DNA from 4 places in the Pseudoalteromonas piscicida genome. Region 3 is predicted to be linked to each of the others. Evidence: predicted binding sites of a transcription regulator. Region 3 holds the regulator's gene; each other region holds the start of a gene.
The links. Region 3 encodes sigma-54, which starts transcription at its own class of promoters, with help from an activator protein. Its sites were predicted from a motif close to GTTGGCACGNNNNTNGNNT; they were not measured.

Region 1 (3,951 bases), 1.4 Mb from region 3:
AAAGACTTAGAAAGCCAAGTCAACGATATGCTGCTGTTCGCTAAAAGCGGTGAACAACAAGTGGTTGAGCGAGTGTCAATGCAACAGTTATTGAGTGAAGTCAAAGCGGGTGCTGACGCTATGGTTGAGCTTAACCAAGCAAAGTTAGAAGCATTTTTACCTGAGCCAGATATCGAAATATTAGGTAATCGCACTGCGCTTGCAAGTGCGATCCAAAACCTGATCCATAACAGTATTCAAATAATTGGCAGTGCGGCACACATTGAGCTTAAAGCAGAGCGCGAGTCGTGTGGAGAATATGTACGTATTTCAGTTATTGATAATGGGCCTGGCATTGATGAAACCTTAGTAGACAAGTTGTTCGAACCATTTTTTACAACCAAGTCACAGGGGACTGGGCTAGGACTTGCGGTGGTTAATTCGGTCGCTAACGCACATAAAGGGTTTGCGCAGGCAGACAACGTTGAAGGTAAGGGCGCGCGTTTTAGCTTGGTACTACCACTAATTGAGGCGGAGGAACTATGAGTAACAGAGTTTTAGTTGTTGAAGATGACGCAGGCTTAAGAGAAGCGCTCATCGATACATTGCAGCTTTCAAATATCGAGTGCGTAGAAGCAAGTTGTGCGGAGCAAGCCGTTTTATTGCTAAAGCAAGAAACCTTTTCTTTGGTGGTGAGTGATGTGCAAATGGGTGCCATGAGTGGGCTTGATTTGTTAAAGACCATTAAACTCAATTATCCCGAATTGCCGGTATTGATGATGACAGCATACGCGACCATTGATGATGCGGTTGAGGCGATGAGATTGGGTGCTATCGACTATATGGCCAAGCCATTTGCGCCCGAAGTATTGCTCAATATGGTTGGCCGTTATTTACCTGAGAAGGAAAAAGAGACAGACGGACCCATTGTTGCCGATCCCAAGAGTACTAAACTACTTGAACTGGCTGCAAAAGTAGCTAAGTCGGATGCCAGCGTCATGGTACTTGGACCAAGCGGTTCAGGTAAAGAGGTGTTGGCTCGCTATATTCACGATAAATCAGACAGAGCAGACGAGCCTTTTATTGCAATTAACTGCGCTGCAATCCCAGAAAATATGCTTGAAGCAACCTTATTTGGCTACGAGAAGGGGGCGTTTACAGGTGCCATTCAGGCGTGTCCTGGAAAATTTGAGCAAGCACAAAAGGGAACGATTTTGCTTGATGAGATCACAGAGATGGATTTGGGATTACAAGCAAAATTACTTCGCGTGTTACAAGAGCGCGAGGTAGAGCGTTTAGGTAGCAGAAAAACTATCTCACTGGATGTCAGAGTGTTAGCAACCAGTAACCGCGATTTAAAAGAAGCAGTGGATGATGGGGTATTTAGAGAAGATTTATATTATCGCCTCAATGTTTTCCCGCTAGAGTGGTTGCCACTGAAAGACAGAGCGGGTGATATTGCTGTGTTAGCTGAACATTTGTTGCTAAGGCATACGCAAAAAGCAGGCAAGCCAACGCCTATATTAAGCAGTGATGCAAAGCGTAAGCTCAGTTCGCACAGTTGGCCTGGAAACGTAAGGGAGCTGGACAACGTTATTCAACGTGCATTGATTTTGTTTCAAGGTAATGAAATTCAAGAAGATGATATTTTTATCGAAAACTTCTCGCCGATGGCTTTGATTGAGTCAGCAGCACTTGCAAACCGTGAAGCACCAGCTTTATTGGAGCGCTCGCAAGGTGATGATGAGATCATTAGCTATAAAGATGAGTTACAGGATAAAGAACACCAAATTATTTTAGATACGCTGGCAAAGTTTAACGGTAAACGTAAAGAAGTGGCGGAGGTATTGGGGATGAGTCCTCGCACGCTTCGCTATAAGCTGGCGAAAATGCGAGACTTAGGGATTGCGCTACCCGCTTAACCTAAGTAACCTGAGCTTAAATACAATGAGTTAGCTCATTCCTTATCCAAACCTCAGGTTAAGTTTTATATGTCAATTCAAATTTAATTAGGTGCCTATAAGGGTCACAGACTCGGGCACCTAGTTTTCATTTCTATACACTGCCAATTTTTCGACATACTCAATTTTATATAAGTCATTGAAAATAAATAACTTTAAGTTGGCACGTTTTCTGCTTTATTAAGGGTAACTAAGAGTTATTTTGAGTAAAGCATCATGAAAGTACAATCTTCAGCGCTATTTCAAGAAATGCAGGCAATGGCTGCAGAAGCGACGAGAAATACACAGCCATCAGTGCAGCCAGTTAAGACGGCAGCATCTTCGTCGGCTCAGTTTGGCGATTTACTCTCAGACGCAATTAATACAGTTCACGGCTTACAACAAGAAGCGAAACAAAAAGTCACCGCAGTTGAAATGGGTGACAGAAGTGTTTCTCTTGCAGAAGCCATGATAGCGAAACAAAAATCATCGGTCGCTTTTGAGGCAACGGTACAAGTTCGTAATAAACTTGTTGAGGCCTATAAAGAAATCATGAGCATGCCAGTTTAATTGAGTGACTGTGGAGAGTAATCGTGGCTACTAATCAATCAACAGATCTTACGCTTTCCGACGCAGCGCTGAATAATGACAGCGGTTCGGATGAGCAACAAGAGCAAAAATCAGGCTACTTCAGTGCGCTAAGCGGTGTTGATATGTTGCGCCAGGTTACTCTGGTGATTGCCCTCGCTATTTGTTTAGCAATCGCAATCTTTATTATCATTTGGGCGCGCCAACCAGATATGCGTCCACTTGGTAAATACCCAACAGAAGAGCTTGTTGAAACGTTAGACTTTCTAGATCAACAGAAAATTGAATACCAACTAGATGGTAATACCATTTTAGTTGCTGAGTCGGACTATCAAGACATAAAACTGCGTATGGCGCGTGACGGCTTTACCCAGTCTCCGAGTTCTGGCACTGATATTCTGATGCAGGATATGGGTTTTGGTGTTAGCCAACGTCTTGAAAGAGAGCGCTTAAAACATAGCCGTGAGCAACAACTTGCGAGAACAATCGAAGAGTTACAAGATGTAAACCGCGCAAAAGTGTTACTTGCAATACCAAAAGAAAACGTCTTTGCACGTCGCGAGAAAAAGCCCTCAGCAACCGTAGTTATAACCCTTAAACGTGGCAAAACGCTTGGTGGCGAAGAGGTTGACTCAATCGTAGACATCGTGGCATCAGCAGTGCAAGGCCTAGAGCCTTCACGCGTGACCGTAACCGATCAAAACGGCCGTCTACTCAACTCTGGTTCTCAAGACTCTTTGGCTGCACGTTCGAGAAAAGAGTATGAAATTGAACGTAAACGTGAACAAGAATACCTAGAAAAAATTGATAGCATCCTGATCCCAACTGTAGGTCTTGGTAACTTTACGGCGCAGGTCGACTTAACAATGGACTTCAGTGCAGTTGAAGAAACGCAAAAACGTTATAACCCGGATTTACCTGCGGTTCGTAGTGAAACGACCTATGAAGAAAATAATATTGGTGGTTTAGCTGTGGGTATTCCAGGAGCACTCACCAATCAACCGCCAACAAACTCGAATATCCCAGAGATTGCAGGGCAAGGCAGCAATGGCCAAAGTGCAACACCAAGCAGTAATCAAAAAGAAGCAACACGCAACTATGAGTTGGATACCACTATCAGTCATAAGCGTCAACAAACAGGTGTTATTCGCCGGATCAGTGTAAGTGTCGCTGTTGACTACCTCGCAAAGCCTGATGCGGAAGGCAACATGGCGATGGTGCCGCGTACGCAAGAAGAGTTAAATAATATCCGTCGTTTGCTACAAGGTGGTGTGGGTTTTGATATGCAGCGAGGCGATGCACTAGAAGTGGTAACGGTACCATTTGTGCGTGAAGACCTCACCGAAATACAAGAGATACCACTTTGGGAGCAGGATTGGTTCCAAAAGACAATCCGTCTTGCAGCAGGTACCTTAGTGATCATTGTGCTAATCTTAGCGGTAGT
Region 2 (3,951 bases), 790 kb from region 3:
AACGGCTTGAGGGGGCATTACTTGCCGCCAGGCATGGTCGCATAGCAATAATAGCTTATAAAATAGCGCGAGATAGGGGCCTGCCGTTAGATACAGTAAAGCAATGACAAAAAAATGGCGCAGGGTATTTAGTGCGGCGCTATCTATGGCGGCTTTACAAATACCAAGCTCTGTTAGCTTTTCTACATCTCTTGCTACCATTCCCTGCAACACGGCTCTTGCCGTGACTTTTTGTTTTGATTTTATCAGCGTGGAAATACGTTTCGCGCGGCTTTCATGACTAATGTCCAAGCATAAAAACAATACCAGCCCGCCGAGCCAATTGGGATAAAAAGCAAAGCTAATGATTGCGTGAGTTAAAACAGTGATAGTCAATATTGGCAGGAGGAAGCCGAGTGTGCCGGATAAAAGCTGATAACTAGAAGCGGCTTTAGGGCGATAGACTCTTTCTGCAATCGCTTTAAAAATCAGGCTAAGAATAAGATTAGGGTGATAAAGCGTAGATAACCTTACCCCAAGGCTGGCAAAGACTGCCAGTAAGAAGATGATCAGGCCCTCATGGGCCTGAAGCAAGCTGTCGAGCACTAAAGCGTAACCTTATCCAGCTTATTAAGTAGTGCCATTACCATCTTAGAAGAGTTAACAGAAGCGACTTCTAGATACTCTTCGAATGATTGCGGTGATTCTTTGCCGGCGATATCAGATAGCGAGCGGATCACAACAAATGGCGTGTTTAAAGAATGACAAGCTTGCGCAATTGCCGCGCCTTCCATTTCTACTGCTAACATCGTAGGGAAGTCTGCGCGTGCCTTATCGATGCGTACCGGATCGCACATAAACGAGTCACCCGTACAGATCAAACCAACCATAGTTTGGATGCCCTCAAGCTCATGTACGCTTTGCTCTGCTGCTTCAACTAATTTTGCATGCGAAGTGAACGCAGCAGGCATTTGCGGAACTTGACCAATTTCATAGCCAAACGCAGTAACATCAACGTCATGATGACGTACTTCATTTGAAATAACCACATCGCCGACGTTTAGTGATGGTTCAAAACCACCAGCTGAACCCGTGTTGATCACGCAATCTGGCGCAAAGTTGTCGATAAGCAAAGTTGTCGCAACCGTCGCTGCTACTTTACCAATGCCAGACTGTACAAGCGTTACGTCAAGACCAGCCAGTTTACCGGTATAAAAAGTAAAGCCACCTTTGGTCAATGTTTGCGGGTTTTCCATGGTGTTACGCAAAATGGTAACTTCTTGCTCCATTGCGCCGATAATGCCTACTTTCATCAAAGATTCCTAATTTGTGGTGGGGAAAGCCCCAGTGTCAAAATTACTCTTATTATACGAAAGGGGTTTTGATAGGTAAAACAAAAAACGGGCTGGCGCCCGCTTTGCTAGATTTCTGCCAACTGAGTTGACTGTGCTTTTGCCTGTGAAGGAGACAGTACCGCAGGTTTGTAGGTGCGGTTTCTGGTTTTCTTTGGCATCTCCACTTTTTGGCCAAGCTTGAATAAGATTGCTGCGCGAACCTCGGCGCTTTGGTAGCCACTTTTGATTTTCATGCGAATATGTGGAATCCCCGCAGACTCCAGTGCGCCACTGACAAACCAATCTTTTTGCGCCTTATGGCCATTTTTGTTGGAGTTATTGACTAAATCAACAGCGGCAACAATTTTCAGTGTCTCTTTGTCTACCAAAACATAATCTAATTGCTTATTCTTAGCTTTAGTTACCGCTGCACGACGTGCTTTTGGAGATATACCCGGTTTGCACTCAATCACATCAATGAGCTTAATGCGACTTACGATTTTATATCTATCGCCAACGGCACGTTCTAGTAAATGTAGAAACGATGCTTCAACGGTGGTAAAAACAGACTCTTTACGATTAAATGGATAAGGATTGCCACCCACATCGGTGTACTTAGAAGCGACAATGGAAGCAACGACCACTAAAGCCAAAATAGCAAGTAACGCAAATTCCATACAAAACTCCAAATCAAAAAAATGACATCTGTGGTTTTATAAGCAATAGATGTGCCAGAAGAGAGCTTAAATAAGTAGGAGATAAAAATTAGAGCAGTGAGTTAGCCATTGGGGATATGGTAAGAAAAATAAAGCGCTTTAAGTTGTTTATACTAGGCTGCGATATCTTACAACATGGCTGCCTAGTACTGGACAATGATATTAGCTCGCGTTATTTGTCTTCTTTAAGCACGTAGATCTCACCATCGAAACTACCTTGAATGGTCAACCCTTGGCCTGCCAGTTCCTTGAGATATTCAATATGCTCTTGGGTAATATGTTGACCCGGCACCAAAAGCGGAATACCCGGAGGATACGGGGTGACTAAACCTGCACAAATACGGTTGTTGCTCTTGCTAATAGGTACAGATTCACGCTCGCCGTAGAAGGCATCGCTAGGGATACAAGCAAGGTCAATAGCGGGTAAATTCTCTGGTAAGCGCGAGCGTCGCGTTGACTTCGATAGTTTTACCTTGCCGCCATCAAGTTTCTTTAAGGCATTGTATAAACGAATGATCTTTGAGCGTGTACCACCCAACGTCAGTAAGACTAAGATGGTACTATGGGTGTATTTCTCAATCTCCAGCCCAATTTCGTCCAGCAGGAACTTATGAATATCCTTTAATGAGTATGGCAGCTCACTAATATCGATGAGGATTTTAAGCGGATCATGCCCCATATTATCGCCACTGAAATGTGGGAATATGTTCATAAAGTCTTGCTTATCAAGCACTTTAATATGTTTGAGCGAGGCCATCTGCTGTTTAAACTCTGCAACATGGTTCAGCAGCGCATTGAGTAACTTATAGCCTTCCATCTCTAACTGCTTTTGGCACACATCCAAAGACGCAATAAGCTGGTATTTGGGCGAGGTGCTGGCGTAGATACTGTAAATCTCACGGAAGAAATCAGCATCAAAATCAGGGTCATTAATATGGATATAAGACGCCTGCGAAAATGCCGATACGACTTTATGCGCCGAATGAGTGACATAATCGGCACCTGCATGAATGGCGGAGTAATGGCGCAAGCTAGGGTGAAATAGCGAGTAAGCAAACCAAGCTTCATCAATAAAGACTTTGATGCCATGCTGATGGGCAAATTCTACGACTTGTTTCAGGTCGCTCAGCAAACCATCATAGGTACAGCCTGTGAGCACCAGTAGTTTTGCATCGGTATTTTGTTCAATCGCTTGCTTAATATCGGCCAGTGAAGGCGGTGCGAATATGCCATATTTTGGATTTAAGATACTCGATAAATAGATAGGGAAACTGGCCGATTGCAAAATGCCATAGTGCACAGACTTATGACAGTTGCGGTCGATGATCACCTTATCGCCCTTGCGAAGGAGGGTTTGCAAAATGATTTTATTCGAGGTGGACGAACCGTTGGTCACGAAGTAGGTGCGTTTAACCTCAAACGTTGCCGCTGCGGATTCCTGAGCGCGGCCAATGGTATTGGTGCTGTCTGACAATGAACCTAACGAATCAACCGATACAGACAAGTCTCCGACAAATACATTACGGCCATAGAATTGATAAAAATCTTTGATATAAGGAGAGTTTCTAAAGCTCGAACCACCGCTGTGACCTGGAGTATGCCAAGAGTCGTTCGCTTCGCCGACATAGCTGCGATACGCCGTCCAAAATGGCGTCTCGGCTCTGTCATCAAAGTCGTTGATCATATATCCTAAAATGGCTTCAGGATCTGAGATAACTTCATCTTTAAAGAAGAAAGACTCGATTTCCTCAGATTCGTTGACTATCTCAAGCCCTTTAGTATCATCGCCAATAACGTAAACTGGTAATTCTAGACGAATACTTTTTAATTGCTCGATAAAGCGACTATAGGTTTGTTCGCCACTTTTGTTGTGCACATCCCAACTCAGCACGACAGCTTGAATATCACCATCTTCAGTGACA
Region 3 (3,951 bases):
TCTTGCCTAAGATTTTTTCGCGGATATCTTCTGCAAGTTGATGAACGCTAAGGCCTGTGGTATCGATGAGAAAGTCGGCTCGAGTGATCAATACGTCTAACAGTTCACGTTCTTTTTTTATCGCGACATCTAATGGAAGATTATGCAGTGAAAGAGGGTGCAAACGGCGTGTTTCAGAAAAGCGCTTTATCAGGGTTTGGTCATCACTGTCTAAATAAAACAGGGTAGGTTTGGCGAAACCGGGCAAGTATTCAAGAATGTCATTAAACTCGTCCTGTTCTTTAGGCAAGTTTCTAACATCAATGCTCACTGCAATTTTATTATAATTGTCGGAAACGCTGCGGACTAAAGACGGTAGCAAATTGACCGGAATATTATCTACACAATAGTAGCCTAAGTCTTCCAATACTCGAAGCGCTACAGATTTACCAGAGCCTGAGCGGCCACTGATAATGATAAGCTCGAGTCCTTTTTCTTCATCACTCATCAGATTCACCTTGGATCACTGCATATAACTCATCATCACTTTTTGCTTGCCTGAGCATTTTACAAAAAGACTTGTCTTTGAGTGTATCAGCAATCGCCGCTAAGGTCTTCAGGTGCTGTTGATTATCACCTTCAGGTACGATGAACGCGACAAAAATATCGACAGGCTGCTTATCTATGGCTTCAAACTGGATCCCTTGTTCGCTGACAAGGACCATTGCAAGGATTTTATCCAAACCTTCAAGTCGACCATGGGGAATAGCAATGCCTTTACCGATCCCTGTGCTGCCTAATTTCTCTCGCGCCATTAAAGCGTCCAAGATAGCATGTTGACTGGCATTCGGAATTTGGCTATGAGCCAGTTCGCTGATGTATTCTAAAATACGTTTTTTGCTATTAAAAAGGACCGCAGCTTTACTGCAGTCCTTGTTCACTAATTCACTTAATTTCATTTTAGTGTCGAGTGAGCTTCTCTTTGTGTTTAATAACTTGACGATCTAGCTTGTCGATAAGGCCATCAATTGCGGCATACATATCTTGATGCTCTGTTGATGCAAATAGCTCGCCGCCGTTTACGTGTAATGTTGCTTCTGCTTTTTGTACTAGTTTCTCGACATCAAGGATCACATGCACGTTATTGATATGATCAAAGTGCCTTTCTAGCTTCGCAAACTTGTTGGTGACATAGTCTCTTAATGAGTCAGTAATTTCTACATGGCGACCAGTTAGATTTAGTTGCATAAGCATTTTTCCTTCTTGGGTTTTACGTCTTATATCAAGCTTTTACGCTGATTTGACGGTGGAATGGCTAGGGATTCACGATATTTTGCAATCGTGCGTCTCGCTACCTTAATTCCTTGCTCAGCTAAGATATCTGCAATTTTGCTGTCACTCAATGGCTTAGCAGTATTTTCTGCAGCTATCAGCTTTTTGATAAGTGCTCTAATTGCTGTAGAAGAGCACTCACCTCCATTTTCTGTACTTACATGGCTAGAGAAGAAATACTTCAGCTCAAATATTCCCCGTGGTGTATGCATGTATTTTTGTGTCGTTACTCGTGAAATTGTGGACTCATGCATCTCAACCATTTCAGCAACATCATTTAGCACCATAGGGCGCATTGCTTCGGGGCCATGTTCAAAGAATGCCTGTTGTTGTTGCACAATGCAATTGGTAACTTTTAATAAAGTATCATTGCGGCTTTCTAAGCTTTTAATAAACCACTTTGCTTCTTGTAAATGTGAGCGAATAAACTGACTATCCGTGCTGGATTTCGCCGTTCTAGACATGGCAGCATAATGGTCGTTTACTCTTATTTTAGGCATAGCATCAGGATTTAGCTCTACGACCCAACGACCTTTTACTTTTTTCACCGATACGTCAGGGATAACATATTCAGGCTCTTCATGAATAATGCTTGCCGCTGGCTTTGGATTAAGACTATGAATTAACGTCATGACCTCTTTGAGGTCCGCCTCTTTAAGGCGCGTTTTCTTTGCCAAAGTTCGATAGTCACGGCTGGCAAGCAAGTCGATATGCTCTGTCAGGATCATTTTCGTTTCGGCAATCCATGGCGTATCTGGAGCGAATTGATTTAGCTGAATACACAAGCATTCTTGTAAACTGCGCGCTGCGATACCGACAGGGTCAAAAAGTTGAATGCGTTTGAGTACGGCTTCGACTTCATCCAGCTCAATAGGCTCTTCGCTATTTTCGTCATTAATGCTTTCTAAAATGTCTTCGCAAGATAAGGTTAAAATGCCTGACAGGTCTACCGCTTCAATAATCGCAATCGCGATAGCTCTATCGGTTGGGCTAAATGGCGTCAGTTCGAGTTGCCACATGAGATAATCATGGAGAGATTCAGAGGTTTCCCCTTGATAAACATTATCGTCATCAGGCAGAGGGCCTGAACTTGCAGCCGGCGCTGCACTCATGTACTCATCCCAAGTGACATCCATGGCAAGGTCATCACTCACAGTGTCTTTGCTCATGGCGGTATCTGAGTCTATTTCATAGTCACTAACAGGCACTTCATCGCCTGAATCTTGATTATCGTCAGCGCTGCTCTTTTCTTGGCCGTGTTGGTCAGCATTTTCGCCGTCAGTATTATCACCTTCTTCCACTTCCAACAATGGATTGCTGTCTAATGCTTCTTGTATTTCTTGTTGCAGATCCAAGGTACTAAGCTGCAGCAAGCGAATGGCTTGTTGCAGTTGCGGAGTCATTGTAAGTTGCTGCCCCATGCGCAGCTGTAATGATTGCCTCATGTATCTCTAACAATCCTTTTTAACAGTTATTAATACTACGTCTTAACTATAGCTTGAATTGTTCGCCTAGGTAGACATCTCTTACGGTTTGATCTGCCAAAACATGTTCTGGCGTGCCTGCAGCGATTAACTCACCATGTGAAACGATGTAGGCCTTTTCACATACGTCCAGTGTTTCTCTAACATTATGGTCGGTGATTAACACACCGATACCGCGGTTTTTTAGGTGCTCTATTATCGTCTTTATATCTAACACCGAAATAGGATCAACACCAGCAAAAGGTTCATCTAACAGGATAAACTTTGGGTTTGCGGCTAAAGCGCGAGCAATTTCTACTCGTCTTCTCTCACCTCCCGACAATGCCATGCCCTGTGAATCACGAATGTGTTGAATATTAAATTCATCTAGTAACTCGTTTAGTTCAGCTTCTCTTTCAACTTTAGATAAGTCTTTTCGAGTTTCTAAAATCGCCATCAAATTTTGATAGACAGTGAGTTTTCTAAAGATTGAAGACTCTTGTGGTAGATAGCCAATGCCGAGTCGTGCACGGCTGTGCATCGGCAGCAAAGTGATATCTTCGTCATCAATCTGAATAAAGCCTTTGTCGCTTGGTACTAGCCCTACAATCATGTAAAAAGTAGTGGTTTTGCCTGCGCCATTTGGTCCCAACAAGCCTACAATACTGCCAGCTTGAACACTTAAGCCAACATTCTTAACGACTTGGCGACCTTTATAACTCTTTGCTAAACCAGTTGCTTTGAGCTCGCTCATTAATTATTACCTTCTTCCTGCGCTTTTTTGTCTTTTGCGTCTTTTTTATCATCCACAGGAACAAGGATGGTTCTGACACGAGAATCTTCCTGATCTGAGCGCTCTGCACTGATCAATTGTTTTTCAATGTCATAAGTGATGACCTGCGCATTTATCTTTTGCCCAGTTTGATTGATTTCCGCATCGCCAGAAATGACTAAGGTGCCCTTCGCAACGTCGTAACGAATTTCATTTGCTTTTGCTTCTAGCAAATTACCATCAGGTTGACGTTCGCTAAAAGTGGCTGGGCTGCCAGTTGCAACAAGCAGCTGTTTATTGGTGCCAAGTTCGGCACGGCGATGTACTTCTAGGCGATCGGCATTTATTTTTCTGTTGCCATGAATAATGACGACATTCTGTTCAAAAATACCGATATTGCTTTGC
Region 4 (3,951 bases), 1.3 Mb from region 3:
TGGCGAGGAATTTATTCGCTTAGAAGGGTTAGTAAGACCTCAGGATGTAACGGCAGATAATACCGTTGAGTCCAATCGAGTGGCAAATGCTAGGATTCAATACTCAGGTAAAGGCGACCAACAAGAAGTGCAAAGTGCAGGTTGGTTAACGAGTTTCTTCATGAGCGCGCTGATGCCGTTTTAAGGTGCTGAAAATGAATAATATGCTTAAGAATATTTTGCTTATCGGTGCGGCCATTACCTTGGTTGGTTTTTCTTCTTTGGTTTCTGCTGAGCGAGTTAAAGATGTCAGTATGGTTGAAGGTGTTCGTTCAAACCAACTGGTTGGCTACGGCCTAGTTGTAGGCTTGCCTGGTACCGGTGAGCAAACCAGATTTACCGAGCAAAGCTTTAAAGCGATGTTGAATAGCTTTGGGATCACAATGCCCGCAAGCTTAAAGCCAAAAATTAAAAATGTTGCGGCTGTAGCGGTTCACGCAGATCTGCCACCTTTTGTTAAACCCGGCCAAACCATTGACGTTACCGTTTCATCTATTGGTAGTGCTGGTAGTTTACGAGGCGGTACTTTACTTCAGACCTTTCTTAAAGGGGTCGATGGTAACGTATATGCAATCGCGCAAGGAAGTTTGATTGTTGGTGGCTTGGGCGCTGATGGTGCCGACGGGAGTCGAGTTGTGATCAATACGCCGACTGTTGGTCGTGTGGCAAACGGCGCGACAGTGGAGCGAGCGGTACCGAGTCCATTTACTCAGGGTGATTACATTACCTTTAACCTGAATAGACCAGATTTTACTACCGCAAAACGCTTGGCCGATACTATCAATGGACTTGTTGGACCAAACAGTGCTAAACCTATGGATGCAGCCTCAGTTCGAGTAATTGCACCAAGAGATCCATCTCAGCGCGTTGCGTATTTATCTACGTTAGAGAATCTTGAATTTAAACCAGCGGATACCGCTGCGAAGATCATCGTTAACTCGCGCACTGGCACGATTGTTATCGGTAAAAATGTGAAGCTACAGCCTGCGGCAATTACTCATGGCGGCCTTACCGTAACAATTGCTGAGCAGCAAAATGTGTCACAACCTAATGCGCTGGCGAATGGCGAAACAGCAGTGACGCAGCAGAGTATTATCGATGTAAATCAGGATGACTCTCGAGCGTTTGTGTTTGACCCCGGCGTGAGCCTTGATGACTTGGTTAGGGCAATCAACCAAGTTGGCGCAGCACCTGGCGATTTAATGGCGATCCTTGAAGCGCTAAAAGAAGCTGGTGCGATAAATGGTCAATTAGTCGTCATTTGATGTTTCATTATTAATCAACTAGTTAGCCCTACAATTGTGGGGCTTTTTTTTGGCTCGGATTTTGCATTTCTATTTGTATAGTTATTAACGTCAAACAGTGCTGAGTGTATGAACACCGACCAATTGAAAAATCAAAGCTTTTTTGACCTAGGAAACCTTGATTCGATCCGTAAAGAGGCGCTTAAAGGTGCTGGAGATCAAGGTGCCTCAGATCAGGCATTGAAGAAGGCGGCACAACAGTTTGAGTCTATTTTTACGCAAATGTTGTTACAAAGCATGCGTAAAGCGAATGAGGCGCTAGAGGATAAAGACAGTCCGTTTAACTCTAGCGGTGTCAAATTTTTTGAAGAAATGCATGATCAGCAACTTTCGATGCACCTGTCTGAGCAGGGCAGCTTAGGTCTTGCCGATCTAATTGTGCAGCAGTTGTCTCCTAATTCTGAAAAGTATAAGCCTGCCTCAGTAATGAGAGCTGACGGCGATATTTCCGTTAAAAGACAGGCGACAGCGAATGAGAGTGTGAATAAACCCGAACCGAAGGCTGTCGATGTTAAGGCTGATATCTCAAGCGATGAACAAACAGGCTTTGGCTCTCCTGAGGAATTCGTCGACAGAATTTGGGAATACGCTCAAACCGCTGCGAAAAAGCTAGGCCTGAACCCTGCGGTAATGGTTGCACAAGCTGCACTGGAAACCGGTTGGGGTAAACACATCATCAGCAAAAAAGATGGTAGTAGCAGTTTTAATCTATTCAATATCAAAGCGGATAGCCGCTGGAGTGGTGAAAGCGCCAGAAAATCGACACTTGAATTTGAGCAAGGGTTACCGGTGCAAAAGCAAGCCGATTTCCGTGCTTATAAGTCGCTAGAACAAAGCTTTGATGATTATGTCAGTTTCCTAAAAGGTAATCCGAGATACGAGCAAGCCTTAAATAAGGCTGGTGATAGTCATGCTTATTTAAGTGAGCTTCAAAATGCAGGCTACGCGACCGATCCGAATTATGCCAACAAAATTAAGTCAGTTTTAAAGCGTATTGATGTATCCGATTTCTTATCCAATGCGCTAACAAAGGGAGTCAGATGAGATGTCATTTGATCTATTAAATATTGGTGCAGCAGGGGTTAGGGCTAACTCCGAGTTACTACAAACCACCAGTAAAAACATCGCTAACCTAAATACCAAAGGGTATATCCGTGAACGGACTGAACACGGAACAATGATAGGTGGCATGGTTGGTCGTGGTGAAACGGTGCGTTTGATCAACCAATTTGCGCAGCAGCAATTAAATCGTGATATTTCTAATCAATCTTACTATGAGCAGTTTGTCACTGAGGCAAGCCGCGTTGATACGTTGTTTGCACAAGACTCAAACAGTCTGAGCAAGAGTATCAACTCGATGTTTAACAATTTACAAAGCGCGATTAACTTGCCTTCATCGACGACTAACCGCTCTTTATTTATGACAGGCGCTCAAGGCCTTGTTAACCAAATGGATAGGCTGTCAGGGATTGTTGTTGATCAAAATAGTATTGTGAATGAGCAATTGGATATTTTCTCGGAAGAAGCCAATAACCTGGTTCAAAAAATAAGCGAGTTGAATAAACAAGTAGCGAGTAAGTCGGCACTCAATCTGAACAATGTAGATCATAGTGTGCTTAACGAGCGTGATCAAGCAATTAAAGAGCTCGCTGAACTTGTAGATATAGAAACACTCGACGGTGAAAATGGCGAGAAGCTCGTATTTTTAGGCACAGGCGACGCGCTTGTGATGCAAGGTGGTGCTTTTAATTTATTCGCGATGAAAGGCAACCCAGATCCTAATCATAAAGAACTAATTCTAGACATTAAAGATAAAAATGTTGTGCAACTTGAGTTAGACAGCGGCAGCTTGAAAGGCAAAATCGGCGGGTTGTTGGCATTTAGAGATGAAGTGTTGATCCCAGCACAAAACCAATTAGGTCAAATTGGCCTCGCATTGGCTGATGCTTTTAATCAGCAAAATAGATTGGGCATGGATTTAGATGGCAACATTGGTGGAGATATATTCAAAATTCCTACTGTGGGTGGCTTTGCTTACACTGAAAATACAGGCACCGCAGCGCTTACGGCAACACTCGAGCCCGGGCGCGGCAATGAGTTGCCAGCTGCGGATTTCCAAGTCACTTATACCAGTGCAACAACCGTTGAGATAACAGCTGTAGATGCCAAGGGTAATCCTATCGGTACGCCTACAACTGGTAATATCGCTGGTGGAGTTATCACGGGAACGGGCGATTATTTTGGCTTACAAATGAACGTAACTGGCAGTGGTGCAACGGGCGATAGATTTCTGGTGAAATTAAACCAGCAGGCTGCAACCGGGTTGGAGCTTGCAACCCAAAGACCAGAAGCACTTGCATTAGCGTCACCAATCCGTACTGAAAAATCGGCAGACAATAATGGTACGGCAATCATCTCAGCCGGGGTTGTCAATGATACCGATCCCGCGACTAGTGCCTTTACAGCCGGAACACCGCCAACGTTGAACGATGGTCCTTATACTTTGACTAAAACAGCCAATGCTAACGAATATACGTTAACCAGTAATTCAGGCACAACGCATACCTTTACGGCTCCTGCAGATGGCAAAGATATTCTTTCTGGAGTG

Region 1: a site for sigma-54 is predicted at 2,100-2,118, ahead of fliE (flagellar hook-basal body complex protein FliE). Genes of this name have one in related genera too.
Region 2: a site for sigma-54 is predicted at 2,031-2,049, ahead of B1L02_RS13560 (DUF2726 domain-containing protein). Genes of this name have one in related genera too.
Region 4: a site for sigma-54 is predicted at 1,353-1,371, ahead of flgJ (flagellar assembly peptidoglycan hydrolase FlgJ). Genes of this name have one in related genera too.

Annotation. Positions count from the first base shown of each region.
Region 1 is NZ_CP021646.1:2,322,991-2,326,941, reverse strand. Features, by position in the region: gene B1L02_RS10885 (sensor histidine kinase) at 1-525, shown strand, start outside; gene B1L02_RS10880 (sigma-54-dependent transcriptional regulator) at 522-1,901, shown strand; gene fliE (flagellar hook-basal body complex protein FliE) at 2,157-2,489, shown strand; gene fliF (flagellar basal-body MS-ring/collar protein FliF) at 2,510-3,951, shown strand, end outside.
Region 2 is NZ_CP021646.1:2,910,250-2,914,200, reverse strand. Features, by position in the region: gene B1L02_RS24930 (cobalamin biosynthesis protein) at 1-585, opposite strand, end outside; gene mtnN (5'-methylthioadenosine/S-adenosylhomocysteine nucleosidase) at 585-1,292, opposite strand; gene B1L02_RS13560 (DUF2726 domain-containing protein) at 1,400-1,990, opposite strand; gene B1L02_RS13555 (aminotransferase class V-fold PLP-dependent enzyme) at 2,202-3,951, opposite strand, start outside.
Region 3 is NZ_CP021646.1:3,697,277-3,701,227, reverse strand. Features, by position in the region: gene rapZ (RNase adapter RapZ) at 1-487, opposite strand, end outside; gene ptsN (PTS IIA-like nitrogen regulatory protein PtsN) at 480-938, opposite strand; gene hpf (ribosome hibernation promoting factor) at 940-1,227, opposite strand; gene B1L02_RS17020 (RNA polymerase factor sigma-54) at 1,257-2,756, opposite strand; gene lptB (LPS export ABC transporter ATP-binding protein) at 2,803-3,528, opposite strand; gene lptA (lipopolysaccharide transport periplasmic protein LptA) at 3,528-3,951, opposite strand, start outside.
Region 4 is NZ_CP021646.1:2,373,068-2,377,018, reverse strand. Features, by position in the region: gene flgH (flagellar basal body L-ring protein FlgH) at 1-184, shown strand, start outside; gene B1L02_RS11120 (flagellar basal body P-ring protein FlgI) at 204-1,304, shown strand; gene flgJ (flagellar assembly peptidoglycan hydrolase FlgJ) at 1,413-2,387, shown strand; gene flgK (flagellar hook-associated protein FlgK) at 2,389-3,951, shown strand, end outside.